4 regions of the Streptomyces sp. NPDC092370 genome follow, and region 3 is predicted to be linked to each of the others. Evidence: riboswitches for the same ligand, from Rfam matches in the RefSeq annotation. Region 3 holds a riboswitch; each other region holds the start of a gene.
The links. A riboswitch is a leader RNA that binds a small molecule or an ion and turns the genes downstream of it on or off. The one in region 3 is predicted to bind cobalamin.
Positions count from the first base shown of each region.

Region 1: another riboswitch for cobalamin. It lies ahead of ACIQHQ_RS21745 (ABC transporter ATP-binding protein); the one in region 3 lies ahead of ACIQHQ_RS14980 (ribonucleoside-diphosphate reductase subunit alpha).
Region 2: another riboswitch for cobalamin. It lies ahead of ACIQHQ_RS03545 (prenyltransferase/squalene oxidase repeat-containing protein); the one in region 3 lies ahead of ACIQHQ_RS14980 (ribonucleoside-diphosphate reductase subunit alpha).
Region 4: another riboswitch for cobalamin. It lies ahead of ACIQHQ_RS20090 (energy-coupling factor ABC transporter permease); the one in region 3 lies ahead of ACIQHQ_RS14980 (ribonucleoside-diphosphate reductase subunit alpha).

Region 1 is NZ_JBIVQO010000007.1:72,906-80,399, forward strand. It holds gene ACIQHQ_RS21720 (YbaK/EbsC family protein) at 1-228, shown strand, start outside; gene ACIQHQ_RS21725 (cation diffusion facilitator family transporter) at 230-1,276, opposite strand; gene ACIQHQ_RS21730 (ArsR/SmtB family transcription factor) at 1,340-1,699, shown strand; partial or broken gene ACIQHQ_RS21735 (FAD-dependent monooxygenase) at 1,701-2,120, opposite strand; gene ACIQHQ_RS21740 (CoA-binding protein) at 2,273-2,701, opposite strand; cobalamin riboswitch at 2,825-2,953, shown strand; partial or broken gene ACIQHQ_RS21745 (ABC transporter ATP-binding protein) at 3,075-3,527, shown strand; gene ACIQHQ_RS21750 (hypothetical protein) at 3,630-4,349, shown strand; gene ACIQHQ_RS21755 (SixA phosphatase family protein) at 4,346-4,906, shown strand; gene ACIQHQ_RS21760 (YigZ family protein) at 4,916-5,542, shown strand; gene ACIQHQ_RS21765 (exonuclease SbcCD subunit D) at 5,746-6,909, shown strand; gene ACIQHQ_RS21770 (AAA family ATPase) at 6,906-7,494, shown strand, end outside.
Region 2 is NZ_JBIVQO010000001.1:792,208-799,701, forward strand. It holds gene ACIQHQ_RS03525 (ECF transporter S component) at 1-524, opposite strand, end outside; gene ACIQHQ_RS03530 (ABC transporter ATP-binding protein) at 521-2,182, opposite strand; gene ACIQHQ_RS03535 (energy-coupling factor transporter transmembrane component T) at 2,179-3,276, opposite strand; gene ACIQHQ_RS03540 (SCO2322 family protein) at 3,269-3,904, opposite strand; gene ACIQHQ_RS03545 (prenyltransferase/squalene oxidase repeat-containing protein) at 3,901-5,109, opposite strand; cobalamin riboswitch at 5,223-5,358, opposite strand; gene ACIQHQ_RS03550 (SAM-dependent methyltransferase) at 5,794-6,609, shown strand; gene ACIQHQ_RS03555 (helix-turn-helix domain-containing protein) at 6,613-7,494, opposite strand, start outside.
Region 3 is NZ_JBIVQO010000004.1:199,163-206,656, forward strand. It holds gene ACIQHQ_RS14955 (GntR family transcriptional regulator) at 1-723, shown strand, start outside; gene ACIQHQ_RS14960 (DinB family protein) at 865-1,371, shown strand; partial or broken gene ACIQHQ_RS14965 (IS5/IS1182 family transposase) at 1,384-1,601, opposite strand; gene ACIQHQ_RS14970 (DUF3311 domain-containing protein) at 1,940-2,209, shown strand; gene mctP (monocarboxylate uptake permease MctP) at 2,206-3,834, shown strand; cobalamin riboswitch at 4,023-4,156, shown strand; gene ACIQHQ_RS14980 (ribonucleoside-diphosphate reductase subunit alpha) at 4,278-6,629, shown strand; gene ACIQHQ_RS14985 (ribonucleotide-diphosphate reductase subunit beta) at 6,629-7,494, shown strand, end outside.
Region 4 is NZ_JBIVQO010000006.1:200,298-207,791, reverse strand. It holds gene ACIQHQ_RS20125 (PP2C family protein-serine/threonine phosphatase) at 1-332, opposite strand, end outside; gene ACIQHQ_RS20120 (alpha/beta fold hydrolase) at 332-1,135, opposite strand; gene ACIQHQ_RS20115 (maleylpyruvate isomerase N-terminal domain-containing protein) at 1,209-1,865, opposite strand; gene ACIQHQ_RS20110 (amidinotransferase) at 2,030-3,169, shown strand; gene ACIQHQ_RS20105 (energy-coupling factor ABC transporter ATP-binding protein) at 3,234-4,088, opposite strand; gene cbiQ (cobalt ECF transporter T component CbiQ) at 4,085-4,834, opposite strand; gene ACIQHQ_RS20095 (energy-coupling factor ABC transporter substrate-binding protein) at 4,841-5,209, opposite strand; gene ACIQHQ_RS20090 (energy-coupling factor ABC transporter permease) at 5,206-5,907, opposite strand; cobalamin riboswitch at 5,937-6,283, opposite strand; gene ACIQHQ_RS20085 (protein kinase) at 6,413-7,494, opposite strand, start outside.

The DNA.
Region 1 (7,494 bases), on a different contig from region 3:
TCCTTCGCCTCCATGGACACGGCCACCGGCGAGACCGGCATGGAGTACGGCGGCATCACCCCGCTCGGACTGCCGCAGGGCTGGCCCGTCCTGGTGGACACCGCCGTCGTCGACCTGCCCTACGTGCTGGTCGGCAGCGGCCGGCGGCGCGGCAAGCTCCTCGTCCCGGGCAAGGCGTTCGCGGAACTGCCGGGCGCCGTCGTGCTGGAAGGCCTCGGGGTCCGCTGACCTACGCCGCGCTGTGGTGGGCCAGCGCAAGGTGGGGGTCACTCTCACCCGGGGCCGGCTCCGGGTCCGCGTGCACCAGGGCCGCGGTCAGTCGCGGTACCGCGTGCAGCAGCGCGTGCTCGGCCTCCACGGCGACGCGGTGGGCCTCGCGCACCGTCACGTCGCCGTCCACCACGACCGCCACCTCGGCGCGCAGCCGGTGGCCGATCCAGCGCAGCCGGAGCTCCCCCACCCCGCGCACCCCGGGCACCTCGGCCAGGGCCCGCTCGGCCCGGTCGACCAGAGCCGGGTCGACGGCGTCCATCACCCGGCGGAACACCTCCCGGGCCGCGTCCCGCAGCACCAGCGCGATCGCCGCCGTGATCGCCAGCCCGACGATCGGATCGGCCAGGTGCCAGCCCAGGGCCGAGCCCCCGGCGCCCAGCAGCACGGCCAGTGAGGTGAAGCCGTCGGTACGGGCGTGCAGTCCGTCGGCGACCAGTGCCGCCGAGCCGATCGAGCGGCCGACGCGGATACGGTAGCGGGCCACCCACTCGTTGCCGGCGAAGCCGACGACAGCGGCCACGGCGACCGCCGGGACATGCTGGACCGGGCGCGGATCCAGCAGCCGGTCCACGGCCGTCCAGCCCGCGAAGGCCGCGGACGCGGCGATCGTCAGCACGATCACGAGCCCGGCCAGGTCCTCGGCCCGCCCGTAGCCGTAGGTGAAGCGGCGGGTGGCCGCGCGCCGGCCCAGCACGAAGGCGATCCCGAGAGGCACGGCGGTCAGTGCGTCCGCGGCGTTGTGGACCGTGTCCCCGAGCAGTGCCACCGATCCGGACAGGGCCACCACGACCGCCTGGGCCAGCGCGCTCACGCCGAGGACGGCGAGCGAGACCCACAGTGCGCGCATCCCGCGCGCCGAGGACTCCAGTGCGGAGTCGACCTTGTCGGCCGTCTCGTGGGAGTGCGGGGTGAGGAGGTGGCTCATCCGGCGGCGCAGGCCGTGGCTGTGACTGTGACCGTTGTCGTGGCGGTGCGGGTGGGAGTGTTCGTGCCGGTCGCTCACGTGGTTCCCCTTTCGGTGCGCGCGAGAGTGGACGTACCCGTCCTGTGGCGCCATTATGTGCGTATGAGCGCACGCATGCACCTGTCATCTGCGCATGATGCGCATCCGCGCAGCCCCGGCGAGGAGCAGTTCGCACTCGCGGCCGAACTCCTCGCCCTGCTGGGGGACCGGACCCGGCTCGCGCTGCTGCACGCGCTGACCGGGGGAGAGGCCGACGTCACGACCCTCACGGAAGCGTGCGGAGCGGCCAGGCCGGCCGTCAGCCAGCACCTGGCGCGACTGCGCCTCGCGGGCCTGGTGAACACGCGCAAGGAAGGTCGTCGGGTGGTCTACTCACTTAGCGACGGCCATCTGCGCCGGCTCGTCGACGAGGCGCTGAGCGTGGCCGACCACCGCCTCAGCGACCGGCCCCCGCACGACTGAGTCAGTACCGCGCCGTCCCGAGGTACTGCTCGGCGAAGGCGGCGGCCGCCACGGGCGAGGTGAACAGGCGGCGCAGCCGGGCGAGCGCGGTGCCCGCGCGAAACGGGTCGCACGCTGCCGTGCCGTGGTACACCTCGGACAGTCACTGCGAGAACTCCTGGTACTCCCACACGCGCCGCAGGCATGCCTCCGCGTAGCCGCCGAGGCCGCTGCCGTCGCCGGTGGTCAGCCGGGCGGCCAAGGCGTCGCCGAGCGGGAAGGCGTCGTGCAGGGCGAGGTTCATGCCCTTGGCGGCGATGGGGGTGACCGGATGGGCCGCGTCGCCGGCCAGGAACAGCCGGCCGCGCACCATCGGCTCGACCACGTAGTCGTGCATGTCCAGCACGCGCCTCTCGATCAGCCGTCCCTCGGCCGGCGCAGGCCGCCTCTTTCCATTTCCATATATGCGGGGCCTCTCAGAGATGAACTCGGGGAGTTCGGCGAGCACGAGCCTCAGGCCAGGAATCGGTCAGGCGACCGCAGAAGACGAGTTGTGCACCCTGGACCGGGTGCGGGCATTTCGTGGGAAACGCTTCAGGATTCGTGTACGCGGTGAGGAGACAGCCGTGGGATCTCGATCGCCGGGCAGCGGTCCATCACCATTTCCAGGCCCGCCGCCCGGGTCCGCTCGTACGCCGCTTCGTCGATGACGCCGAGCTGGAACCAGACGCCCTTCGCGTCCTTGGCGACCGCCTCGTCGGCGACGGCTCCGGCGAGGTCGCTGTTCACGAAGACGTCCACCACGTCCACGTCGAAGGGGACGTCCGCCAGGCTCGCGTACCCCTTCTCCCCGTGCACGGTCTCCGCCTTCCGGTGCACCGGCACGACGCGCTTGCCGAAGCGCTGGAGCACGGCGGCGACGCCGTACGCCGCGCGCTGCCGGTTCGACGACAGGCCCACCACGGCCCAGGTGTCGCCGAGCCCGGTGAGAATCCTGCGGACCGTTGCCTCGTCGCCGTACACCGGCGGCCTCCTCGAAAGTCGTGGACGAACTGCTCCCGGGTCAACGGCGCAGGGTGCGCGGTGATTCCCCGGACGGCCTCCGTGATGGCTTGCCGAGGCCAGTCGAACCCATGTACGTGGGTCAGGGAATCCGGTGCGAATCCGGAACTGACGCGCAGCGGTGAGGGGGACGGGCGGGGCCTCGGCCACTGGACTCCCTCGTGGACGTCCGGGAAGGTGCTCCGATCCGGGTGAACCCGAGTCCGAAGACCTGCCGGCGGCCCCCGCGGCCGCATGCGGCCAGGGAGCACCGTACGACCGGGCTCCGCGCATGGGCCCTCGACGCCTGAGGACTGGTTTTCGGGCCGGTCCAGGTCGCGGTGCCCGCGAGGAGGCCTGGACGCCCGCCTCCGTGGACGACGAGCGGACCGTGCGCGCCGCCCTGGAGCGCACGGGCCTCACCGGCCGTTCCGGCCCGCCCTGGCACACGCTCCCGGGCGGCGAACACCAGCGGGTGCAGATCGCCCGCGCGCTCGCCCAGGAACCCCGTGAACTCCTCCTCGACGAGCCCACCAACCACCTCGACATCCACCACCAGCTCGACCTGCTCACTCTCGTCACGGGTCTTCCGGTCACCACCGTCGTCGCCCTGCACGACCTCAACCTCGCGGCGATGTACTGCGATCAGGCCGTCGTGCTGTGCGCGGGGCGGGTCGTGGCCGGGGGCACTCCGGGGGACGTCGTCACGGAGGAGGTCATCGCCGAGGTGTACGGGGTGCGGGCCAATGTCAGCCGTGAAGGGCGCGAGGGGCGGCCGCATGCGCGGTTCCTGGGGACGCTGGCCTGACAGGAGCGCCGGATAGGCCACCGGCGGGGACGATTGCGCCACGGTGACCCTAAAACGGCGAACCTGCCCGCGTGTGCGTGTCCGCCCGCCTACGCTCACCCCGTGCTGCGCATCATCGACGCCCGAAGCCATGAGCCGGTCGACGCCGCCCCGGCCCGCCGGGGCCTGACCCGTGTCGTGGTGCACGCGCCCGGCTCCGACACGACGAGCCTGCGGGTGCTGCTCGTCGGGGATCTCCTCGTCCGGGCCCTGGAACTCGGCGGCACACCGGTGTGGGCGCTGCTGAGCGGCGGCCACAGGCAGGCGGAACTGCGTGCGGACGCCGCGACCCTCGGCATGCACCCCTTCGAGGACAGTCCCGACGTCGGCGCGGGACTGGGTGAGGCCCAGGCCGTCCACGTCGTCGCCGCCGAGGACGGGCCGCTGCCCGACGGGGTGCGGATCGCCGTCGCGCCGGTGGAGGTGGACACGCCGGACCACTCCGACCCCGCCGCCCTGCGCCTGGCCCTGCTCACCCGGCACCACAGCGTGCCCGTCCGGCTGGAAAGGTCCTCCCTCGACGACGCCCGTGCCACCCTCGCCCGCTGGCGCGCCGCGGTCGCCCGCTGGGCGCGGCAGCCCTCGCGGCCGATCCCCGACGACGTGCGGGGGCGGTTGCGTGACGCCTGGGAGGACGACCTGGACGTGCCCGGGGTGCTGGACGTCCTGCGCCACGTCGAGACCGAGCCCGACCACGCGGACGGCGCACGCTTCGAGACGTACGCCTACGCCGACCGGCTCCTCGGCCTCGAACTCACCCGCGATCTGGGGTCACCGTCATGATCGAACGCGCCGGAGCGGGACCGCTGCGCCGCCTGATCGTGCTGCGGCACGCCAAGTCGTCCTGGCCCCTGGACGTCGCCGACCACGAACGCCCCCTCGCCCCGCGGGGCCGCCGGGACGCCCCCGCGGCCGGGCGGGTCCTGGCCGACGCCGACCTCCTGCCCGACCTCGCGCTGTGCTCCACCGCCGTCCGTGCCCGCCGGACCTGGGACCTGGTCGCGGCCGAGTGGGGCACGCCCCCGCCGGTCCGGCACGACCGCCGCATCTACGCCGCCGGCCCGTCCGGTCTGCTGGCCGTCGTGCACGAGGTGCCCGCCGAGGTGGAGACCCTGCTGCTGATCGGGCACAACCCCGGTCTGGAGGAACTGGTCCTGGCCCTCGCCGGTGACGGCCTCGACGACACCCTGGAGCAGGTCCGCACGAAGTTCCCCACCTCGGCGATCGCCGTGCTGTCCTGGCGCGGCACGGCCTGGCGGGCCCTCGCCCCCGGCGCCGCGCTGCTCACGTCCGTGATCGTGCCCCGGGGCGCGAAGGAGCAGCCCGGGGGCCGCGCATAGGCTGGCCGGATGCAGGACGAATACCGCACGGTCACCGTCGCCGGCGTGCACGAGACCGAGGTCAACCGCTCCCGCTTCCTGTGCGCCCTCGCCCCGGCGGCCACCGAGCGGGAGGCCCAGGACTTCATCGCCGCGGTCCGCAAGGAGCACGCCGACGCCAGCCACAACTGCTGGGCCTATGTGATCGGCGCCGACGCCTGCGTCCAGAAGGCGAGCGACGACGGCGAACCGGGCGGTACGGCCGGTGTCCCCATGCTCCAGATGCTGCTGCGCCGGGACATGCGGTACGTCGTCGCCGTCGTCACCCGCTACTACGGCGGGGTCAAGCTCGGTGCCGGCGGGCTCATCCGGGCGTACGGCGGAGCGGTCGGCGAGGCGCTGGACAGCCTCGGCACCCGTACCCGCCGCAGGTTCCGGCTGGCCACGGTCACCGTCGACCACCAGCGCGCCGGCAAACTCGAGAACGACCTGCGCACCTCCGGACGCGAGGTCCGCGACGTGCGCTACGCGGAGGCCGTCACGATCGAGATCGCGCTTCCGGACGCCGACGTGGAGGCCTTCAAGTCCTGGCTCGCCGACGCCACCGCCGGGACGGCCGGCTTCGAACCGGGCGGGGAGGCGTACGGCGACGCGTGACGCGCGGCTCCGTCCCGTCGACGTTTTCTCGGTACACATACGGACATGTCCCGTGAATCGGCTCCGGACGGGCGTGGTTTGCCGAGGTTCGTGAGGGAGCGGATCCCTGTACGCGCTAGCGTGGTGGGTGCTGACAGCGAGCCGTACCGGCTCGCGCGGGTGGTGCGGGAAGCAGGGGGAGACATGCGGGTCGGGGCGGGGTCGTGAGACTGCTGCACACGTCCGACTGGCACCTCGGCCGGGCCTTCCACCGGGTGAACATGCTCGGTGCCCAGGCCGAGTTCATCGGCCACCTCGTCACGACCGTCCGGGAGCGGGCCGTGGACGCCGTGGTGGTGTCGGGTGACGTCTACGACCGGGCGGTGCCACCGCTCGCCGCCGTCGAACTGTTCGACGACGCCCTGCACCGCCTCGCCGACCTCGGCGTGCCGACGGTGATGATCTCCGGTAACCACGACTCGGCCCGCCGGCTCGGCGTCGGCGCCGGGCTGATCGGGCGGGCCGGCATCCACCTGCGGACCGAGCCGTCGGCCGCCGGCACCCCGGTGGTACTGCCCGGCGCCCACGGTGACGTGGCCTTCTATGGCCTGCCCTACCTCGAACCGGCCCTGGTGAAGGACGAGTTCGGCGTGGAGAAGGCCGGGCACGAGGCCGTGCTCGCCGCCGCCATGGACCGGGTCCGTGCCGACCTCGGCACCCGCGCGCCCGGCACCCGCTCCGTGGTCCTCGCGCACGCCTTCGTCACCGGCGGCGAACCCAGCGACAGCGAGCGGGACATCACCGTCGGCGGCGTCGCCGCGGTGCCCGCCGGGGTGTTCGACGGCGTCGACTACGTGGCGCTCGGGCATCTGCACGGCTGCCAGACCCTCACCGACCGCGTCCGCTACTCCGGTTCCCCGCTGCCCTACTCCTTCTCGGAGGCCGCCCACCGCAAGAGCATGTGGCTGGTCGACCTGGCCGCGGACGGCTCCGTCGACGCCGAGCGCGTCGACTGCCCCGTGCCCCGCGCCCTGGCCCGGATCCGGGGCACCCTGGAGGACCTGCTCGCCGACCCGGACCTGGCACGGCACGAGGAGGCGTGGGTCGAGGCGACCCTCACCGACCCCGTCCGCCCGGCCGACCCGATGGCCCGGCTCACCGAGCGTTTCCCGCACACGCTCAGCCTCGTCTTCGACCCCGATCGCGACGAGGACGAGTCCGAGGTGTCGTACGCCCGGCGTCTCGCCGGCCGCAGCGACCAGGAGATCGCGGAGGACTTCGTCGCCCATGTGCGCGGCGCCGGACCCGACCCGCACGAACAGGGCGTGCTGCGGGACGCGTTCGACGCGGTGCGGGCCGACGAGACCGTGCGGGAGGTGGCCCGGTGAGGCTCCACCGGCTCGCTCTCACCGCCTTCGGGCCCTTCGGAGGCACCCAGACGGTCGACTTCGACGAACTGTCGGCCGCCGGGCTGTTCCTGCTGCACGGACCCACCGGCGCGGGCAAGACGTCCGTACTGGACGCCGTCTGCTACGCCCTGTACGGCTCGGTGCCCGGTGCCCGGCAGGGCGGCGGCCAGGGCACGACCCTGCGCAGCGACCACGCCGCGCCCGCGACCCGCACCGAGGTCGCCCTCGAACTCACCGTCGCCGGACGCCGCCTGGAGGTCACCCGCCGGCCGCCCTGGGAGCGCCCCAAGAAGCGCGGCACCGGCACGACACTCGACAAGGCCCAGACCTGGCTGCGCGAGTACGACCCGACGGCCGGCGCCTGGAAGGACCTGAGCCGTTCCCACCAGGAGATCGGTGAGGAGATCACCCAGCTGCTCGGCATGAGCCGGGAGCAGTTCTGCCAAGTCGTGCTGCTGCCGCAGGGCGACTTCGCCCGGTTCCTGCGCGCCGACGCCGAGGCCCGGGGCAAACTGCTGGGCCGGCTGTTCGACACCCGCCGCTTCGCCGACGTCGAGCAGCGCC
Region 2 (7,494 bases), on a different contig from region 3:
AGCATCGCGAGCTCTGCCCGGCCGCGCAGCCGGTCCGGGCCGGGCAGCAGGCCCGCGCCCATCGCGAACCAGCCCATCGCCAGCATCTGGAACGGCAGCCACGGCCCGACCCCGCCGGTGAGCAGCGCGGACGCGAACATCGTCACCGAGCCGAGGACGAACCCGAAGCCCGGCCCGAGCACCCGGCCGCTCAGCACCATCAGGAAGAACATCGGCTCGATACCGGCCGTACCGGCGCCGATCGGCCGCAGGGCCGCCCCGGCGGCGGCGAGCACCCCGAGCATCGCGACCGCCTTCGGGCCGAGGCCCGACTCCGATATCGCCGCTGCCACGACCGCCACCAGCAGCACCAGCAGGCCCGCGAAGAGCCAGGGCGCGTCCTGCGCGTGCGCGCTGAGCCGTGAGGTGGGCGGGGTGAGGAAGGGCCAGCCGAAACCGGCGATCCCCACGGCACTGACCAGGACCAGGGCGGCGAGGGAGCGGGGGCCGAGGCGGACGGCTCTGGCCTGCCGTTGCGTGCTCATGTGGTGGTCTCGAGAGCGAGGGCCGCGCGGACCTGGGCGACCGTGAGCCACTGCTGAGGTGCCAGGATCTTGGTGACCTGCGGGGCGAAGGACGGGGAGGAGACCACGATGTCCGCCGTCGGACCGTCGGCGATCACCTCGCCCTCGGCGAGCAGGACGACCCGGTGGGCGAGCTCCGCCGCCAGTTCCACGTCGTGCGTGGCCAGCACGATGGCGTGCCCCTCGGCGGCAAGGGACCGCAGCACCGCCACCAGCCGGGCCTTCGCCGCGTAGTCCAGACCCCGGGTCGGCTCGTCCAGAAGGATCATCGGAGGCCGGGCGGTCAGCACGACGGCCAGGGCGAGCGCGAGTCGCTGCCCCTCCGAGAGGTCCAGGGGGTGGGTGTCGTCGGTGACGCCCGGGAGAAGCTCGGTGACCAGGGCCCGGCAGGTGCCTGGGCCCGCGCCCGCGTCCTGGTCGGCCGCGGCACACTCGGCGGCGACGGTGTCGGCGTAGAGCAGGTCGCGCGGCTCCTGGGGGACCAGGCCGACCTTGCGGACGAGGTCCTTGGGCGCCGTGCGGTGGGGGGTGCTGCCGCTGACCCGGACGGATCCCGAGCTCGGCGGGACCAGGCCGACCAGGGAGTTGAGCAGGGCGGACTTCCCCGCGCCGTTGCGGCCCATGAGGGCGATGGTTTCGCCGGGGGTGATGGTGAGGTCGATGTGGCGCAGGGCGCGGACGCGGGAGCGGGTGACGGAGAGGGCCCGGACTTCGGCCGCGCCTACCGGGGTGGGTCGTTCGGAGGGTTTGCGGGTGCCGGTCGAATGTGTTTGATCGCGCGGTTCCCCGCGCCCCTTGGGGGCGCTCTCCAGCCGTTGCCTCAGATCGGCCGCCCTGCGACGGGCGTCGCGGACCGTCAGCGGGAGAGGATCCCAGCCCGCCAGGCGGCCCAGGTCCACCACCGGCGGGTACACCGGGGACACGGCCATCACCTCGGCCGGGGGGCCCACCACGGGGGCAGCCCCCGGGCTCGGCAACAGGACGACCTGGTCGGCGTACTGGATGACGCGTTCCAGGCGGTGCTCGGCCAAGAGGACCGTGGTGCCGAGGTCGTGCACGAGCCGCTGGAGGACGGCCAGTACCTCCTCGGCGGCCGCCGGGTCCAGCGCGGAGGTCGGCTCGTCCAGGACGAGGACGCTCGGGTGCGGGGTGAGGACCGAGCCGATCGCGACGCGCTGCTGCTGCCCGCCGGAGAGCGTGGCGATCGGGCGGTCGCGCAGACCGGCGAGGCCCAGCAGGTCGAGCGTCTCCTCGACGCGGCGGCGCATCACGTCCGGGGCGAGGCCCAGCGACTCCATGCCGTAGGCGAGTTCGTCCTCGACGGTGTCGGTGACGAAGTGGGAGAGCGGGTCCTGGCCGACCGTGCCCACGACGTCGGCCAGTTCGCGCGGCTTGTGCGTGCGGGTGTCGCAGCCGGCGACCGTGACCCGGCCGCGCAGGGTGCCGCCGGTGAAGTGCGGGACGAGTCCGCTGACCGCGCCCAGGACGGTGGACTTGCCCACGCCGGACGGACCGGCCAGCAGGACCAGTTCGCCCTCCGGGACCTCGAAGTCGACACCCCGCACGGTGGGCCCGGCGGCCCCGTCGTACGTCACGGAGACATCCTCGAAGCGGATCACGACGGCTCCTCGGGATCGGGGGCGACGAAAGCGGGCAGCAGGCCGAGCAGGACGGCCGCGGCCGGCCACAGGGGCAGGGTGGGGGTGACCAGGGGCACCACACCGGGGTGCAGCGCTGCGGGGTCGCGGGACGCGGCGAGGGCGAGCAGGACCGCGACCGCCACGCCGGAGGCCACGACCAGCCCGGCGCGCACGTCCCAGCGGTCCGGGCGGTAGCGGGTGCGGAGCGAGCGGCGTCCGCCGAGCTTGAGACCCGCGAGGGCGGCGGCGAGACCCGCGAGGAGCACGGGGAAGCCGTAGCCGGGGCCGTCGGCCGTGAGGAGGCCGTACGTTCCCGCGCAGACGCCGAGCAGGCCGCCGAGGGTCAGGGCGGTGGTGGTACGCCGGACCACGGGGGGGACCTGGGCGGTACGGCCGTAGCCGCGGGCGTCCATCGCGGCGGCGAGGGCGACGGAACGCTCCAGCGCGCCCTCCAGGACCGGGAGGCCCACCTGCACCAGGCCCCTGATGCCCTGGTCCGGGCGGCCGCGCAGACGGCGGGCCGCCCGCAGGCGCCGGACGTCGGCGATGAGGTTCGGGGCGAAGGTGAGGGCGACGACGACCGCGACACCCAACTCGTACAGGGCGCCCGGGAGGGACTTGAGGAGGCGGGAGGGGCTGGCGAGGGCGTTCGCGGCGCCGACGCAGACGAGGAGGGTGGCCAGCCTCAGACCGTCGTACAGGGCGAAGGTGAGAGCCTCCGCGGTCACCTCGCCGCCGAGGCGGATGCCCTGGGCCCAGGCGGGGAGGGGGAGTTCGGGGAGCGTGAGGAGGGTGTGCGTGCCGGGGATCGGCGAGCCGAGGACGGTGGCGAAGAGCAGTCGGACGAGGATCACGGCGAGGGCGAGTTTGACGAAGGCGCCGTAGGAGCGGGACCAGGGGGTGTCGGGGCGGCGGGTGGCCACGACGTAGGCGGAGACCGTGATGAGGAGGGCGAGGAGCAGGGGGTTGGTGGTGCGGGTGGCCGCGGTGCCGAGGGACAGGGACCAGAGCCACCAGGCACCGGGGTGCAGTTGAGCCCGGTGCCGGTGCAGGCACCGGGTGCTGCTACCCACGCCGTCGTACCTGCCGGACCGCCGCACCACCCAGGACCACCACCAGGGCGATGCCCCCGACCAGGCCCAGGGACGGCCCGTCGTCCGACGGGGAGTTCTTCCCCGCTGCGGGCCTCTGCTTCTGCTGCTTGCGGGAGACCTGTTCGCCGCAGCCCTTCTCCGGATAGCCCGAGATCGCACACAACAGGGCGTTGGTGTCGTAGCGCAGCGGCTCGGCCACCGAGGCCAGGGCCTGGGCCGTCGTCGCGTCGGGGGAGACCCGGGCGCAGGCCGTGCGGGCGGAGGGCGGGATCTCGTCCCCGGGGGCGTCCGACGGTGTGCCGAAGTCGATGACCAGGGCCACCCGCTTCCGGCCCTCCTGCGCGGGCGTCTTCGCGCAGATCCTCGCGAAGTCGGCCGTGCCGCGCGGCCGGAGTGCACTCGCGGAGTCCTCGCTCACCGCGAAGCGGAAGCCCTGGACGTCGCCGTCGGAGGGGCGGGCCAGGGACGGACCCTGGGTGGCGTAGACCCAGCGGCCCGCGTCGCGCTCCCAGAACGACCAGTACCGGTACCCGGCGGCCTGGGCCTGGCCCGCGCCCGCACACAGCAGGAGCGAGGCCAGGAGGAGCAGAACGGCCCGGCGGATCACAGCTGCCGCTGCTTCTTGCGGCCGGTGAACAGGAACCCGATGCCGATCCCGGCGACCAGGCAGACGCCGACGTACCACCAGACCCCGAAGAAGTCCGAGCCGGAGTCCTCCTTGTCGTCCGCGGCCTTGGTCTTCCCCGCGGCCTGCGGGGCCGGGCCCGTCGCGCCCAGCTGCTTGACGAGGTCCGCGCCGCCGAAGTCGCGCGGGTTCGTGCCGGTCGCGTGGGCGGCGAGGATCAGCTGGGCGTAGGCGGCCGGACCGCTCTGCGCGGCCCAGGAGGCGGACTTCTTCTCCAGCCACCGCACGGACTTCTCCGCCTGCCCGGTGTCGCCCCGAGCGGCGAGCGCGACGACCGCGTCGGCGGTGTTGCCGAAGTCGGGCTGGGGCTCGGCACCCGCCAGGGCGGACAAAAGGTGGTCGCCGTCCTTGGCGAGGGCGGCGGTGAGATAACCCGCACCGTTCGCCGCCGCCTGCTCGGGCGTGGTGGCCTTCTCGCAGGTCGCCTCGGACTTCTCGCCCGGCTTGACGACCATGCCCTGGCCCAGCGCGCCGAGCACACCGGCCGCCGTGGCGTCGGCGTTGGCGGTGAGCTTGCCCTTCTTGTCCGGCTGGAACGCGAACGCGCCGCCGCCGTCCCCGCCGCAGGGCAGCGCGAGCTTCAGCAGGGCGTCGTAGGGCGACTTGCCGCCCTTCTCGACCTGGTCCGGCTTCTCGCCCGCCGCGACGAGGGCACCGATGACGATCGACGTCGAGTTGGTGTCGCTGGCGCCGCCGGGCGCGTAGCCCCAGCCGCCGTCCTGGTTCTGGACGGACTTCAGCCAGCCGACGGCCTTGCGGCTGACCTCCTCGTGCCCGCCGAGCGCGGCGAGGGCCTGCACCGCCGCCGACGTGGCATTGGTGTCCAGCATCGTCTTGGCGTCGCACGCGGTGGCGGGATCGGGCCGGTACGAGGCGAAGGAGCCGTTCTCGCACTGCTGGCGCACCAGCCACTGCACGGACTTCGCGGCCGGCTTCACCCCCACCGTGTCCTGTGCGAGCAGCGCGAGCGACTGGCGCCAGACGCCGTCGAACTTCGGGTCCGAGTCGCCGTACAGGGCGGAGGGGAACGCCTGGGAGGGCGACGGGGACGGGGCGGCGGCGGCCGGGGTTGCGGCGCCGATCACGGCGACGGCGGCCAGGACCGCGGCGCTGCGGCGGACGTTCATGATCGGCGGGGGCCTCTCCCTGTGGGGGAGCCGGGCAGCACGGGACACCCCGGCGGCTCGGCTCCGTATACCTCGACGGTGCCGTGCACCGGCGATCTGCCGGGCACGTGAGCCGGTCACGAAACCGTACGAAGCGATCCGGCTCACCGCCTCGGAGCGGCGGTATACGGTTGCGGGTCAGCGCCGGAATTGCACCGGCTTCCCCCCGTACGGTGTGATGACGACCCGCTTACTGTACCCGCACGTAGAAATCGGGCCGAGGGGGCCGGGGGGCCGGGGGGCCGGGGCCGCACGGTGGGCTGCGCCTGGGGACGCCCGGGGACGCCGGCCTGCGCGGTGGCACGGTCTCGTGCCGGCCGGTGCGCCGGTGGGGGGCGCGGCTTCGTCCCGGGCGGCGGTTGCGTCCGGTGGGTGGGGCCGATCTCCCCGTATCCGTGGGGTACCGGGTGGGCGGGGTGGCTTCAGGGCCCTCTCCGCACCCGCCTGTGCCATGCTCGCCGCCCTCCTCGCCGGCCCGTCGCCACTGACGCGACCGGCCCCGGGCGAGGTCCTGCGCAGGCGGGGTGCGGTCCGACGGTGAGCCGGATGGAGGTCGAACTCCTGGGCGCTGCCGAGGAGTTGATCCTCTTCGGGGCGCAGACCGGCTAACGTGGGGTTCCCCGACCTCACACGCCAGGAGCGTCCATGACCGACCAGGTGGAGAACTCCCAGCAGGAGCCGTTCCCCAAGATCGACACCTCGGTTCCGCACTCGGCCCGGATCTGGAACTACTGGCTGGGCGGCAGGGACAACTACGAGGTCGACCGGGTGGCCGGTGACGCGTTCCGCGAGATCTTCCCCGGCATCGAGACCGGGGCCCGCGCCGCCCGCTACTTCCTCGCCCGGGCCGTGCGCCACCTGGCCGGCGAGGAGGGCATCCGCCAGTTCCTGGACGTCGGCACCGGGCTGCCCAACGTGGACAACACCCACCAGATCGCCCAGCGGGTGGCCCCGGAGAGCCGGATCGTCTACGTCGACAACGACCCCCTGGTGCTGGCCCACGCCCGCGCCCTGCTGGCCAGTACGACGGAAGGCGTCACCAACTACGTCGACGCGGACCTGCGTGAGCCGGAGACGATCGTCCGGGAAGCCGGGAAGACCCTCGACTTCGACCGGCCCGTCGCCCTCATGCTGATGGGCATCCTGGGCCACATCGAGGACCACGACGAGGCCCGCTCGATCGTGCGCCGGCTGGTGGACGCCCTTCCTCCCGGCAGCTACCTGGTGCAGTACGACTCCACCGACACCAGCGAGGACTACGTCCGGGCCATCCAGCAGTACAACGAGGGCGGTTCGATCCCGTACATCCTGCGCAACCCCGAGCAGATCGAGCGCTACTTCGACGGTCTGGAACTGCTCGAACCGGGTGTGGCGTCGTGCTCACGCTGGCGACCCGACGCCGCGGCCCTGGGACTGCCCGCGGAGGTGCACCAGTACGGCGGGGTGGCCCTCAAGCGCTGACCCTCAGGTCTCCTGGAGGATGCGGTGCAGGACGGTCGGAGTCTCGTCCGGCGACTCGGCCTCGACCACCAGCCGGTTCATGGCGTCCCAGTAGCGCTCGATCTCGGCCGGCCGGTCGGGGTGGAGGGCGGTGGTGAGCTGCTCCAGGCAGACCACGTCGGGCAACTGCCCGCCGGGCAGCCGCAGAATGGTGACCGGGCCGCCCTCCGCCGCATGGCCGCCGGCGGCGAACGGCAGGACCTGGATCGTGACCTGCGGCAGCCGGCAGAGCTCGATGAGATGCCTGAGCTGGGCGCGCATCACGGGGATGCCGCCCACCGGGCGGCGCAGTGCCGCCTCGTCGATCACGGCCCACAGCCGGGTCGCCGGCTGCCGGTGCAGGATCCGCTGGCGGGCCATCCGCAACGCGACCCGGCGATCGATCTGTGCCGCACCCGCGTCCGGGTGGGCGAGCCGGACGGCCGCCCGCGCGTAGTCGGCGGTCTGGAGCAGGTCGGGGACCCGCTGGACCTGGAAGCAGCGGATGAGGCTCGCCGCCTGCTCGGCGCCCAGGCAGGTCTGCGTCCAGGCGGGCACCACATCGCTGTAGGACCGCCACCAGGCCGGGGTGTTGGCCTGCTCGGCCAGTGCCAGCAAGGTGGCGCGTTCGGCCTCGTCCGTGACGCCGTAGAGGGTGAGCAGATCGGCGACGTCACGCAGTTTGAAGCCGTGGCGGCCGGCCTCCATCCGGCTGATCTTGGAGGCGGAGGCGCGGATGACGTGGCCCGCGTCCGCCCGGTCGATGCCGCGCTCCTGCCGCAGCCCGCGCAGCCGGGCGCCCAGCGCCAGCCGCGGCACCATGGGCCCGGCGCACCCGCCCTCCAGGGCCTCGCCGCCGGTCGATGT
Region 3 (7,494 bases):
CCCGTCCGTACCGCGCGCGTGCCCAAGTACTACCGCCTGAAGAAGCACCTGCTCGACATGACGGAAACCCAGGCGCCCGGCACACCGGTCCCGCCCGAGCGCACGCTGGCGGCGGAGTTCGACACCTCACGCACGACCGTGCGCCAGGCGTTGCAGGAACTGGTCGTCGAAGGCCGGCTGGAGCGCATCCAGGGCAAGGGCACGTTCGTCGCCAAGCCGAAGGTCTCGCAGGCGCTGCAACTGACCTCGTACACCGAGGACATGCGCGCCCAGGGCCTCGAACCCACGTCCCAGCTGCTGGACATCGGCTACATCACCGCCGACGACCGCCTGGCCGGGCTGCTCGACATCACGCCCGGCGGCCGCGTGCTGCGCATCGAGCGGCTGCGCATGGCCAACGGCGAGCCGATGGCCATCGAGACCACCCACCTGAGCGCCAAGCGCTTCCCCGCCCTGCGCCGCTCCCTGGTGAAGTACACGTCCCTGTACACCGCGCTGGCCGAGGTCTACGACGTCCGTCTCGCGGAGGCCGAGGAGACCATCGAGACGTCCCTGGCCACCCCGCGCGAGGCCGGCCTGCTCGGCACGGACGTCGGCCTGCCGATGCTGATGCTCTCGCGGCACTCGCTGGACCGGGACGGCCGGCCGGTGGAGTGGGTGCGGTCGGTGTACCGGGGCGACCGGTACAAGTTCGTGGCCCGGCTGAAGCGGCCGGCTGACTAGGGCCCGTCCGGCGGATCGGGCCGGCCGGCCCCGGCATTGAATCGCTGTAGCTACCCGCCGGGCAGGGAGCTGGGTGGAGCGGGTTGGACCCATCGATAAATGCCTCGACATCGGTCCCGGTGATCGGGGACGCTTCGCGCGATGACCAGAATCGACGACACGCCGCCCGCGTGGGACGAGCGCACCCAGCTCACCACGTTTCTCGACTACACACGTGACACCGCCCGTGCCAAGTGCGATGGCATCTCTGCGGAGAACGCTCGCAAGGCGCTCCTGCCGGCCTCACCGCTGATGACCATGAGCGGAGTGATCAACCACCTGCGCTGGGTCGAGTACTACTGGTTCCAGGTGGTCTTCCTCGGCGAGGAGGACCGGGGCCCCTGGACCGAGGAGGACCCCGACCGCGAGATGCGTATCGCCGTCGACTTCCCGCTGACGCAGTTGCTCGACGAATACGCCGAACAGAGCGCCCGCTACCGCGAACTGGTCGCCGGGAACGGATTGGACGACAAGGCCGAACGAGCCGTCCGCGACGGCCTCCACGTCGACCTGCGCTGGATCCTCCTCCACCTCACCGAGGAGACAGCCCGCCACAACGGCCACCTGGACATCCTGCGCGAGATGCTCGACGGCACGACCGGCGGCTAGCTCCGGCGGAGGTCATGGGCGGAGCCAGAGACGGATCGAGGCGACGGTGACGGTGCCGTGGAAGACGCAACCGCACGTGTCGAACCTCGTGGCCACGGCCCGGCAGTTCTTCGGCGCGTGATCGTTCGCTCGGCTTCGTTCCCTCGCTTGTGGATCGTCTTGTCCAAGCCGACAGGCCGGCCGCCCTTGCCACCGCGGCGTTGTCGGTTGTCCCGCTGGTTCTTCGGTTCGCAATAACCGTTGATGACCTTGCGGTGGGTGGTTGGCCCAACGGCCGACGTGCTGCCCGGACTTCGGCAGGTGGGGTTTCAGCCGGGCCCACTCCTCATCCGTTTGGTCTCCCCACCCCAGCCTCATGCCAACCGCCCCCAAACCGCGACGGTCACATGATCCGCCGGACAGGCCCTTCCGGCCCCGGGCAGGGGCTTCGCCGCCGGCCGAGGGCCTGCTGCCGGACCTGATTTCGGTTGGGTACCGCATTGCGGACGAGGGGTTCCGCTGTCGCCGCACCCTGACCTAGATTGCCTGCGCATTACACAGGTGATCACCAAGGGGACGGAGCCGCCTGATGTCGCAAGCCCCAGAAGTCAGCAGCAGAGGGCCGGTGTTGACGCCCTTGCGCGTCGTCATCGCCGTCTGCCTCATAGCGCCGTTCGTGGCCATGCTGTGGGTCGGCTCGTACGCGAAGACCGGCCCCGTCTTCATCGGGATCCCATTCTTCTACTGGTACCAGATGGCGTGGGTGCTCATCTCCACCGTCCTGACGATGATCGCCTACAAGCTGTGGCAGCGTGACCAGCGCGCCCGCTCGGCCGCGAAGGGCGGTGCTGCGCAGTGAAGGACGGCGTGAACGGCGTCGCACTCGGCGTCTTCATCTTCTTCTTCCTGGCCGTGACGGTCATGGGCTTCCTGGCCGCGCGCTGGCGCAAGGCCGAGAACGAGCACAGCCTCGACGAATGGGGCCTGGGCGGCCGCTCGTTCGGCACCTGGATCACGTGGTTCCTGCTCGGCGGCGACCTGTACACGGCGTACACCTTCGTCGCCGTCCCGGCCGCGATCTACGCGGCGGGCGCGGCCGGCTTCTTCGCGGTGCCGTACACGATCCTCGTGTATCCGCTGATCTTCACGTTCCTCCCCCGCCTGTGGTCGGTCTCCCACAAGCACGGGTACGTCACGACGTCCGACTTCGTGCGCGGCCGCTTCGGCTCGAAGGGCCTGTCGCTGGCGGTGGCGCTCACCGGCATCCTGGCGACGATGCCGTACATCGCGCTCCAGCTGGTCGGCATCCAGGCCGTGCTGGACGTGATGGGTGTCGGCGGCGGCGAGAACACCAACTGGTTCATCAAGGACCTGCCCCTGCTGATCGCGTTCGGCGTGCTGGCGGCGTACACGTACTCGTCGGGTCTGCGGGCCCCCGCGCTCATCGCGTTCGTGAAGGACACGCTGATCTACATCGTCATCGCGGTGGCGATCATCTACATCCCGATCAAGCTGGGCGGCTTCGACGACATCTTCGCCAAAGCCGGCGAAGCCTACAGCCAGACCAACCCGGCCACGGGCGCGCCGCGCGGTGCGCTGGTGCCGGCGGAGGCGGGCCAGTGGACGTACGCCACACTGGCGCTGGGCTCCGCCCTGGCCCTCTTCATGTACCCGCACTCGATCACGGCGACGCTGTCCTCGAAGAGCCGTGAGGTGATCCGCCGCAACACCACGATCCTGCCGCTGTACTCCCTGATGCTGGGCCTGCTCGCGCTGCTCGGGTTCATGGCGATCGCGGCCGGCATCAAGGTGCAGAACGGGCAGCTGGCCATTCCGCAGCTGTTCGAGACGATGTTCCCGGACTGGTTCGCGGGCGTGGCGTTCGCGGCGATCGGCATCGGCGCGCTGGTGCCCGCGGCCATCATGTCCATCGCGGCCGCGAACCTCTTCACCCGCAACATCTACAAGGACTTCATCAAGCCGGACGCCACACCGGCGCAGGAGACGAAGGTCTCCAAGCTGGTCTCCCTGCTGGTGAAGGTGGGCGCCCTGGCCTTCGTCCTCACCATGGACAAGACGGTCGCCATCAACTTCCAGCTCCTGGGCGGCATCTGGATCCTGCAGACCTTCCCGGCCCTGGTCGGCGGCCTGTTCACCCGCTGGTTCCACCGCTGGGCGCTGCTCGCGGGCTGGGCGGTCGGCATGATCTACGGCACGGTCGCCGCGTACGGTGTGGCCTCTCCGACCCAGAAGCACTTCGGCGGCTCCGCGAAGGAGATCCCCGGCATCGGGGAGATCGGCTACATCGGTCTCACGGCGTTCGTCCTGAACGTCGTCGTCACGGTCGTCCTGACCTTCGTCCTGAAGGCCGTGAAGGCCCCCGACGGCGTCGACGAGACCAGGCCGGAGGACTACACGGCGGACGCGGGCGATCCCGGGGTCCAGGTGGAGCTCCCGCCCGCCACCGCCGGTTCGGCCCACTGACGTCAGGGGCACGAGACAGCGCACACCAGCCGCAGCGGGCCACCGTGACCGACCGTCACGGTGGCCCGCTGTCGTGCGCGGTTCCCGCGGTCCCCATGCGGCTCCGGGACATCACTCTGCCGACCTACCAGTTGACGCTCTGAAACCAGTGCGACACAACATCTGGGGGTGCCATGCGCGCCCGGCACAAGATGTATGCTCATGCTCGCTGTCGCCGCAGGGGAATCCGGTGCGAATCCGGAACTGTCCCGCAACGGTGTACTTGTGCATGTTTCGTGCGCAGGAGTCAGTCCGAGGACCTGCCGACAGCGCACCCGGCCACCCGGCCGGTGTGCCTGACGTCCGGGCCTCGTGGAATGGGCCGGTGGACGCGACGCCGTGTGCGCTCGTGTGCTGCCCCCTGCCCTCGACGAGGCCCCGTGCCGAGCGAGGGAGAGCCCCACGTGACCATCGCGCCAGCCGAACCGGTCTCAGCCGCCGAAGAAGTGCAGGACGCTCCCGGAGCCGCGTTGCTGCGGACCCTGACCGAGCTGACCGCCGACCTCCCCGACACCGACCCCGGCCGGGTCGCCGCCGCCGCGCTGCGCGGCCGGTCCGCCCGGGCGGACGAGACGGAGTTGCGGGAGCTGGCGACGGAGGCCGCGGCCGGTCTGATCTCCGAGGACCCCGCTTACTCCCGGCTGGCCGCCCGGTTGCTGACCATCGGCATCCGCGACGAGGCCGCCTCGCAGGGCGTCACCTCCTTCAGCGATTCCGTCGCGGTCGGTCACCGCGAGGGCCTCATCGCCGACCGCACCGCCGAGTTCGTGCGGCTGCACGCCGCCCGGCTCGACGCGCTCATCGACACGGGCGCCGACGACCGCTTCGGCTACTTCGGCCTGCGCACCCTGCACAGCCGCTACCTGCTCCGGCACCCGATCACCCGCAAGGTCGTCGAGACGCCCCAGCACTTCATGCTGCGCGTCGCCGCCGGCCTGGCCGAGGACGACACCAGCCGCTCGGTGGACGAGGTCGCCGCGCTCTACACCCTCATGAGCCGCCTCGACTACCTCCCCTCCTCCCCCACCCTCTTCAACTCGGGCACCCGGCACCCGCAGATGTCGTCCTGCTACCTCCTCGACTCCCCCAAGGACGAGCTGGACTCCATCTACGACCGCTACCACCAGGTGGCCCGGTTGTCGAAGCACGCCGGCGGCATCGGACTGGCCTACTCCCGCATCCGCGCCCGCGGTTCGCTGATCCGCGGCACCAACGGGCACTCCAACGGCATCGTCCCGTTCCTGAAGACCCTCGACGCCTCGGTCGCCGCCGTGAACCAGGGAGGCCGCCGCAAGGGCGCCGCCGCCGTCTACCTGGAGACCTGGCACTGCGACATCGAGGAGTTCCTGGAGCTGCGCGACAACACCGGCGAGGACGCCCGCCGTACGCACAACCTGAACCTCGCGCACTGGGTGCCGGACGAGTTCATGCGGCGTGTGAACGCAGACGCGCAGTGGTCGCTGTTCTCCCCCTCGGACGTGCCCGAGCTGGTCGACCTGTGGGGCGAGGAGTTCGACGCCGCGTACCGGGCGGCCGAGGCGAAGGGCCTGGCGAAGAAGACGCTGCCGGCACGCGAGCTGTACGGCCGGATGATGCGTACCCTCGCGCAGACCGGCAACGGCTGGATGACCTTCAAGGACGCCGCCAACCGCACCGCCAACCAGACGGCCGAGCCGGGCCACGTCATCCACTCCTCCAACCTCTGCACGGAGATCCTGGAGGTGACCGACGACGGGGAGACGGCGGTCTGCAACCTGGGCTCGGTCAACCTCGGCGCCTTCGTGAGCGACGGGGACCTCGACTGGGAGCGCCTGGACGAGACCGTCCGCACGGCCGTGACCTTCCTCGACCGGGTCGTCGACATCAACTTCTACCCGACCGAGCAGGCGGGCCGCTCCAACGCCCGCTGGCGTCCGGTCGGCCTGGGCGCGATGGGGCTGCAGGACGTCTTCTTCAAGCTGCGCCTGCCCTTCGACTCGCCCGAGGCCAAGGCGCTGTCCACCCGCGTCGCCGAGCGCATCATGCTCGCCGCCTACGAGGCTTCGGCCGACCTCGCGGAGCGGAGCGGCCCGCTGCCGGCCTGGGAGAAGACCCGGACGGCCCGGGGCGTGCTGCATCCCGACCACTACGACGTGGAGCTGGCCTGGCCCGAGCGCTGGGCGGCCCTGCGCGAGCGGATCGCGACGACCGGCATGCGCAACTCCCTGCTCCTCGCCATCGCGCCCACGGCCACGATCGCCTCGATCGCGGGCGTGTACGAGTGCATCGAGCCGCAGGTGTCCAACCTGTTCAAGCGCGAGACACTGTCGGGTGAGTTCCTCCAGGTCAACTCCTACCTGGTGGACGAGCTGAAGCGGCTCGGCGTGTGGGACGCCCGCAGCAGGGAGGCCCTGCGCGAGGCCAACGGCTCGGTGCAGGACTTCGCCTGGATCCCCGAGGACGTCCGCGCCCTCTACCGCACGGCGTGGGAGATCCCGCAGCGCGGCCTGATCGACATGGCGGCGGCCAGGACCCCGTTCCTGGACCAGTCCCAGTCCTTGAACCTCTTCCTGGAGACGCCGACCATCGGCAAGCTCTCCTCGATGTACGCCTACGCCTGGAAGTCCGGGCTGAAGACGACCTACTACCTGCGCTCGCGCCCGGCGACCCGTATCGCCCGCGCCGCCCAGGCCACCGTCCCCGTGCAGGCCACCGCGGATCCCGAAGCGGTCGCCTGCTCGCTGGAAAACCCCGAGTCCTGCGAGGCCTGCCAGTAATGAGCACCCAGAACCTTCTCGACCCCGGCTTCGAGCTCACCCTGCGCCCCATGCGCTACCCGGACTTCTACGAGCGCTACCGGGACGCCATCAAGAACACCTGGACCGTGGAAGAGGTCGACCTCCACTCGGACGTCGCCGACCTCGCCAAGCTGTCCCCCGCGGAGCAGCACCTGATCGGCCGCCTGGTCGCCTTCTTCGCGACAGGTGACTCGATCGTCGCGAACAACCTGGTGCTGACGCTGTACAAGCACATCAACTCCCCCGAGGCGCGGCTGTATCTGAGCAGGCAGCTCTTCGAGGAGGCCGTGCACGTCCAGTTCTACCTGACCCTGCTCGACACCTATCTGCCCGACCCGGAGGACCGTGCGGCGGCCTTCGCCGCGGTGGAGAACATCCCGTCCATCCGCGAGAAGGCCTCGTTCTGCTTCAAGTGGATGGACTCGGTGGAGAAGATGGACCGGCTGGAGACCCGGTCCGACCGCCGGCGTTTCCTGCTCAACCTGATCTGCTTCGCCGCGTGCATCGAGGGCCTGTTCTTCTACGGCGCCTTCGCCTACGTGTACTGGTTCCGCAGCCGGGGCCTGCTCCACGGCCTGGCCACCGGCACCAACTGGGTGTTCCGCGACGAGACGATGCACATGTCCTTCGCCTTCGACGTGGTCGACACCGTCCGCAAGGAGGAGCCTGACCTGTTCGACGACCGGCTCCGGCAGGAGGTGACGGACATGCTCCGGGAGGCCGTCGAGGCGGAGCTGCAGTTCGCGCGTGACCTGTGCGGGGACGGCCTCCCGGGCATGAACACCGAGTCGATGCGGCAGTACCTGGAGTGCGTCGCCGACCAGCGGCTCACCCGCCTGGGCTT
Region 4 (7,494 bases), on a different contig from region 3:
CCGCGCCGCAGCTCCAGGGCGATCCCTCGCAGCTCACCCTGCATGCGCAGCAGCGGGGCGAAGTGCGTCTCGTGGTACAGCTTCCCGCCGACGGTGAGCAGGTCCGCGAAACGCTTGCGGCCCGCCACGGCCTCACGGTCCAGACCGAGCCAGTCCAGCAGGGTGCCGTTGATCTTGGCGATGGTGCCGTCCATCAACGTGGACAGGTAGCCGCACGGCGCGGACTCGTACAGGTCCTCCACGCTGTCCTCCAGCAGCGCTGTGAAGGCCGCGTCCGTGCTCGCCCCGCCCCCCGTTCCGGCGGGCTCCGGCACGCCGCCCAAACGGCACATCACTTCAGGGACTCCAGGAAGCCGAGGATCGCCTCGGCGGTGGCCTCGGGGGCGCTGAGCTGCGGGCAGTGCCCGGTGGCGGCGAGCGTGACCAGGCGGGAGTCGGGGATCGCCGCGTGCACGTAGGCGCCGACCTCGCGCGGCGCGATGGCGTCCTGCTCACACTCCAGCACGAGCGTCGGCACGGACACACCCTTCAGGTCCTCACGGCTGTCGGTGAGGAACGTCGTGCGGGCGAAGACGCGGGCGATGTCGGGGTCGGTGGCGCAGAAGCTGTTGGTCAGTTCCCGGCCCAGCTCCGGCCGCTCCGGGTTGCCCATGATCACCGGTGCCATCACCGACGACCAGCCCAGGTAGTTCGCCTCCAGGGAGCCGAGCAGCTCGTCGATGTCCTCGGTGCTGAAGCCGCCGCGGTAGCCCTCGTCGTCGATGTAGCAGGGCGAGGGGGTCACCATCACGAGCGCCCCGATCCGCTCCGGCGCGGCCCGCGCCGCCAGCACCCCCACCATGGCACTCACCGAGTGCCCCACGAACACCGCCTGCCGCAGGTCCAGCTCCTCGCAGACGTCGACGACGTCGGAGGCGTAGCCATGGAGCGAGGAGTACCGCTCCTCGCTCCAGGCCGCGAGGTCCGAGCCGCCGGAACCGACGTAGTCGAACAGCACCACCCGGTAGCGCTCGGCAAGCACCGGCACCACCAGCCGCCACATGTTCTGGTCGCAGCCGAACCCGTGTGCCAGGAGCAGCACCGGCGCGTCGTCGCGGCCGATGACGTTGACGTTGTTCCTGCTGCGGATGTCCATACCGACCATGCTCCCACCTCGGCCGGAGCGGTACGACGGCGGGCTCGTGAGCAGGCTCTTCGCTGCGGCGAAGCTAGCCCAGGTACAGCGGTACCTTCGAGGCCAGCGGGCCGAGCCCGGCCTGCTCGGCCTCGGTAGGCGTCCTCCTGCCGGTGCCGATCATCAGCGCGTCCACGTCGTGGAAGGCGGCCGGGAACGGGCTCCCCACGATCTGCTCCAGCATCTCCCGGGACCGGGCGAGCCCCTCCGTCGGCGGCTGCTCAGCGCCCGGGAGGTGGGCGATCAGGTCGAGGTGGTGCAGCGTCCACTCCATGACGTACGTGGCGAGGAAGTCGCCCACGGTCAGGATCTCCTCACGGGTGCCGACCCGGCATGCCGGGTCGGCGAGCAGGGCGGCGCGGCCGGCGGCGGAACCGACGTCGTCCAGATGGAACTTCAGCAGACGCGGATCCTCGTACGCGGCGGCCAGCCGGACGGTCAGCGCGTCGAGCGGGTCGTCACCGGCCGGCGGGGTCCGGGAGATCTCCCAGTACGTCAGCGCGTCACGGGTCGGTTCCCGGTCGGACGGGGTGGCCAGGGTGATGAGGACGTCCTGGGCGTCGACGATCAGATGGCACACCAGGTCGCGCACCAGCCAGCCCGTGCAGCCGGAGGGCCGCCCGAAGTCCTCGTCGGACAGGTCGTCAACCGCCGCGCGCAGTGCCGTCCATGAACGTGAGAAGAGATCCACCTCGGCACCGTAGTGCGGTGCGGCGAGCGTGGACAAGCGCATTCCGGGCACCTGGACCGATACCGGGAGCGTTGCGACCGTCGACGCGCGCGACCCCGGTGGTCACGTTGAGTGATCGGCGGTTGCGGTGCAGCACACAGCTTGCGATCCAAAAGGTGGTGAGCATGACCGTCCTGCAGAACCCCGAAGTACCGCCCGCGGCCGGTGACGGCGCGGAACGGCTCGTGTCGCCGGTCGGTTCCCACACCGAGTGGGATCCGCTGGAGGAGATCATCGTCGGACGCCTGGAGGGCGCGACGATCCCCTCCGACCACGCGGTGGTGACCTGCAACGTGCCGCCGTGGGCAGGGCGGCTGCAGGGGCTCGCGGCCGGTTTCCGGTATCCGCGGCTGCTCCTCGAGCAGGCGCAGCAGGAGATCGACGCCTTCGTCGCCCTGCTGGAGTCCCTCGGCGTCACGGTCAGGCGGCCGGAGGCGGTCGACCACCGGCGCCGCTTCGGCACCCCCGACTGGACCTCGCGCGGCTTCTGCAACACCTGCCCGCGCGACAGCATGCTCGTGATCGGCGACGAGATCATCGAGACGCCGATGGCGTGGCCGTGCCGGTACTTCGAGACGCACTCCTACCGGCCGGTCCTCAAGGACTACTTCCGGCGCGGCGCGCGCTGGACGGCGGCACCCAAGCCACAGCTCACCGACGAGCTCTTCGACCCGGACTTCCGCGTCCCCGGACCGGACGAGCCCATGCGGTACATCCTCACCGAGTTCGAGCCAGTCTTCGACGCCGCGGACTTCGTCAGGGCGGGACGGGACCTGTTCGTCACCCGCAGCAACGTCACGAACGCGATGGGCATCGACTGGCTGCGCCGCCACCTCGGCCAGGGGTACCGCATCCACGAGATCGAGAGCCGCTGCCGCACACCCATGCACATCGACACGACGTTCGTCCTGCTCGCACCCGGGAAGGTGCTGATCAACCCCGAGTACATCGACGCGGACCGCCTGCCGGACGTCCTCGGCTCCTGGGACGTCCTCGTCGCTCCCGAACCCGACCCGATCGACGAGCGGCTGCTCAAACTCACCTCCATGTGCGGCAAGTGGCTCAGCATGAACGTGCTCATGCTCGACGAGAAGCGGGTGATAGCGGAGCGGCACCACACCGGGATGCTGCGCGCGCTGGAGAAGTGGGGCTTCGAGCCGATCCCGTGCGACCTGCTGCACTATGCCCCCTTCGGCGGTTCGTTCCACTGCGCGACCCTCGACGTCCGGCGCCGCGGCTCGCTCCAGTCCTACTTCGAGGACTGACCGGGCTGCTCCGACGGCCGGAGGCAGGCAGGGCCGAGGGCGACACGGCCACGGGGGGTGCCCCTCACCCTCCCGGGGCTCCGAGCCGCGCTGTCGTGAGAGCGGCGAGTTCGTCCGGTGTGCGCGGTCCCGGTTCCGTGTCGGCCAACAGCCCCTGGACGCGCAGAAGCTCAGCCGTCGCGGCCCCCCAGGGCAGGCGTAGTCCCGCTTCCCGCAGGAGGTCGGTGCGGGCCAGTGCCGTGGCAGCGGGGCCGGTACGGACGCCGGACGGGGTCAGGAGTGCCGCGTCGTCGGCCCAGCGCAGGGCCAGGTCGACGTCGTGCGTGGCCATCACGACCGTGGTGCCGGCGGCACGGAGCCCCTCGAGGGTCGTGAGGAGCCGTTCCTGCCCGTCGGGGTCGAGTCCGGCCGTCGGCTCGTCGAGGACGAGGACGCGGGGCCGCATGGCGACCGCGCCCGCGATGGCGGTGCGTTTGCGCTGCCCGTAGGAGAGGAGATGGGTGGGCCGGTCGGCCAGGGCCGTGATGTCCAGGGCGGCGAGCGCCTCCGCCACCCGCGCCCGCACCTGTGGGTCGTCCAGGCCGAGGTTCAGCGGCCCGAACGACACGTCCTGCTCGACGGAGGCCGCGAACAGCTGGTCGTCCGGGTCCTGCACCACCAGCTGCACGGTCGTCCGCAGCCGGGTCAGGCCCTCGCGGTCGTACGACACCGGCCGGCCCTCGACCGTCAGCACGCCCTCGTGGGGCCGCAGCCCGCCGGAGAGCAGCCGCATCAGCGTGGTCTTGCCGCTGCCGTTGCGGCCGAGCAGGGCGAGCGCGCGCCCTTCGCGGATCTCGAAGTCGAGGCCGCTGAGCACGGCCGGACCGTCCTCGTAGGCGAAGGACGCGCCCCGCAGGGCGACGAGAGCGGGCTCGCTCATGTCAGCGGCCTTTCCAGTACGAGGGTGAGGACGACCAGCGCCACGAGCAGCACGCAACTGGCCGCCGTGAAACGGACGGACACCCGGGCCTCGGGCACCAGGACGCGCAAGGTGCCGTCGTAGCCGCGCCCGGCGAGCCCGGCCTGGAGACGGGTGGCCCGGTCGAAGGCCCGGACGAACGCGGTGGCGCCGAGCCCGGCCAGGGAACGCCACTCCGCGCTCCGGCTGGTGTGCCCGAGCCGGGCCGCCTGGGCCTCCCGGATGCGACGCACGGAGTCCAGCAGCAGGAAGCTCATCCGGTACGTCACCAGTGCGACGTCGACGACCGGCGCGGGAATCCCGGCCCGTACCAGGCGGGGCAGCAGGTCGGACATGGGGGTGGTGAAGGCGAACAGCAGCACGCCCAGCGAGGCCGCCGAGGTGCGCAGCAGCAATTCCCCGGCCCGCAGCGGCCCGTCGGCGGCGAGGGAGACGAAGCCGCCCGGGCCGCCCACCTGGACGAGCAGCGTGACCGCGCCGGTCACACAGAAGCCCAGTGGCACCCGGTAGGCCCGCCACAGCCGCCGCCCGGGCACACCGGCCGGTCCCAGCAGCACCACCAGGGCGGTCAGCAGCACCAGGGCCGCGCCCGGCCAGGGCGGCAGGGAGATCGCGAGCACGGTCAGGCCGAGCCCGAGCACGGCCTTGTCCACGGGATGGCGGCGGCGCCAGCGACTGCTGTGCGCCGCCGCGTCGATCGGCAGCACCCGGGCTCAGTCCCGTTCCGCGGCGGACTTCTCCGCGGCGCCGGCGACCGCGCTGCCGGCCTCCCGCTCCAGCACCCGCCGCTCGCCCTGCCGACGTCCGCGGCGCAGGCCGAAGTAGTAGGCGAGGACCCCGGCGCCGAGAGCCGCCTGGAGGGCGAACAGAGCCGACTCGATCTCGCCGGACGGCGGCTCGTACAGCGGTGAGAACCACGGCTCGTAATCCGGCTTCAGCTCGGTGATCGCCGTCTCGGCCTCGGCGTCGGCTCCCGTGAACGGCTCCTTCTTGTGGTCGCCCAGGCCGAGCGCCAGGGGCAGCACGGCGAGCGCGGCCACGGCGAACAGCAGCACCAGGTTGATCTTCGTGTTCTTGCTCATCGGGTCACCGCCTCGGTCTCGGTCCGGGTCTGCTTCTTGGCCAGGAGCACGCCCAGCCGGGTCAGTTCGCCCTTGCTGGACTGCACCAGCAGCCGCATCACGAGCACGGTCAGCAGGCCTTCGCTGACCGCGAGCGGGATCTGGGTGACGGCGAAGATGGAACCGAACTTGCCGAGCGCGCCGAGGAATCCGCTGCCCGGGTCGGGAAACGCGAGAGCCAGCTGCACGCTGGTGACGCAATAGGTGGACAGGTCGGCGACGAACGCGCCGGAGAACACGGCCACCATCAGCGGCGCGTTGGAGCGCCGCAGCAGTGCGTAGACGGCGTAGCCGGCCCAGGGGCCGACGATCGCCATCGAGAAGACGTTGGCGCCGAGCGTGGTGAGGCCGCCGTGCGCGAGCAGCAGCGCCTGGAAGAGCAGGGTGATGGTGCCCAGCACCGCCATGACGGGCGGCCGGAACAGGATGGCTCCGAGGCCCGTGCCGGTGGGGTGTGAGCAACTGCCGGTGACGGACGGCAGCTTCAGGGCGGACAGGACGAAGGTGAAGGCGCCGGACGCACCGAGGAGCAGGGTGCTCTCGGGGTGCTCGCGCACTTCACGGGTGAGCGACCGGACCCCGTGGACGACGAACGGCGCCGACGCGACGCCCCAGGCGACCGCGTGCGCCGGAGGAAGGAAACCCTCGGCAATGTGCATGGCTCAGCAGACCCTCTCCAGCACCTCGTGGATGGTTGACGCGCCTTGGCCGGTCTCCTGGCTGACGGGTACCACCGCCCGAACTCCGCCTTCCCGGGGCTAGGGCCCTGGCGTCACATTCCCGTCGTCCGCCCGAAGGGCGGGCCGTACGGCGTCCGGCGTGCGCTCGCAAGGCGCCGGAGCGCCCATGGGGGCGCTCCGGCAACGCGGCGAGCGTGCGTGCCAGGCGTCGCGCGGCAGACGGGAATGTGGCACCAGGGCCCGAGGACCCAGTGGCTGCCCGTGAGGGCCGGAGCCGGACTTCCCGATTCACAGTGGCGAGGGCCGCACCGGCATCACACCGGATTTCCCGTTCACCAAGGCCTGGTGACAATAAGGCCGGGGTAAGGGCGATGACAAGCCACCCCTGGGGGCGCGCGAGGGGGCGCCCGCTCGCACACCGGCGCATCCCCCCGCTGATCCACGCGCTGCGGGAAGGGCCCCGTCACACGATGTCCGGGCCGCGTCAGTCGTCGCCCCCGTCGTCTCCGCCGTCGTCGCCCTCCCCGTCTGCCCCGGCGGGGCGCGGCTTCTCCGGCTTGGCCTGCTCCGGGCCGCCGTCACCCGCCTCCCCGGCGGGAGCCGGGGTGCCGGACGCGGGCGCGGGAAGGGTCGGGGAGGCGATCGGAGTGGACGGAGTGACATCGGCCACGGTGCCGATGCCCGGCGTGCCGGCGGCTGCCGGGCCGGCGCCCGGGGCGGAGGAGACAGACGTGGTGGAGACGGAGGCCGGCGTGGCAGCGGGGCTGCTCGCGGACGGCGACGCGTCGGGTTCCGTGCCCTCCGCGGTGGTGTCGGGCGAGAACCAGCGCATGCCGAGGAGCATCGCGGCGAGGAAGAGTGCCGCGGCGGCGGCCGTCGCGGCCACCCGGGAGCGGTTGCCGGGGCCGCCCCGCCCGGATGAGCGCCCCGAACGACCCGCCTGGGCCGCCCGGGCCGCGGTGCGGTGTCCCGTGGTCGCGGGCAGTGCGTACGTGGTCGGACTGCTGGTCTCGGCGGCATACGGGCTCGGCACAGCGGCGTACGGCTCCGGCCCGGCGGACGGCGTCGCGGACGCGGTCTTCGGCCGCAGCGACGCGGAAACCTCCGGCAGCGGCTCGGGCAGGCCCCGCCAGGCACCCCCGGTGAACCACTCGGCGGCCTGCTGGGCGGTGGGCCGGTCCTCGGGCTGCTTGGCGAGCATACCGAGGAGGTAGTTCTCGAACGCCGGCGGCAGTTCGCACACTCCGAGTTCGCGAGGCGGCACGGGGGCCGAGTCGAGATGCTGGTGGAGCAGGGCGACGGCGGTGTCGGCCTGGAACGGCGGGCGGCCGCTGAGGAGCTGGTAGAGCACGCAGCCCAGGGAGTACATGTCGGAGGCGGGCCCCGCGGGCTTGCCCAGGGCCCGTTCGGGCGCGAGGTAGAGACCGGTGCCGACGATCTGGCCGGTGGCGGTCAGCGCGGCGCCGGGGTCGTCGAGGAACCGCGCGATGCCGAAGTCGCCGATCTTCAACGTGCCGTGGGCGTCGAGCAGCAGATTGGCGGGTTTGACGTCCCGGTGCACGATGC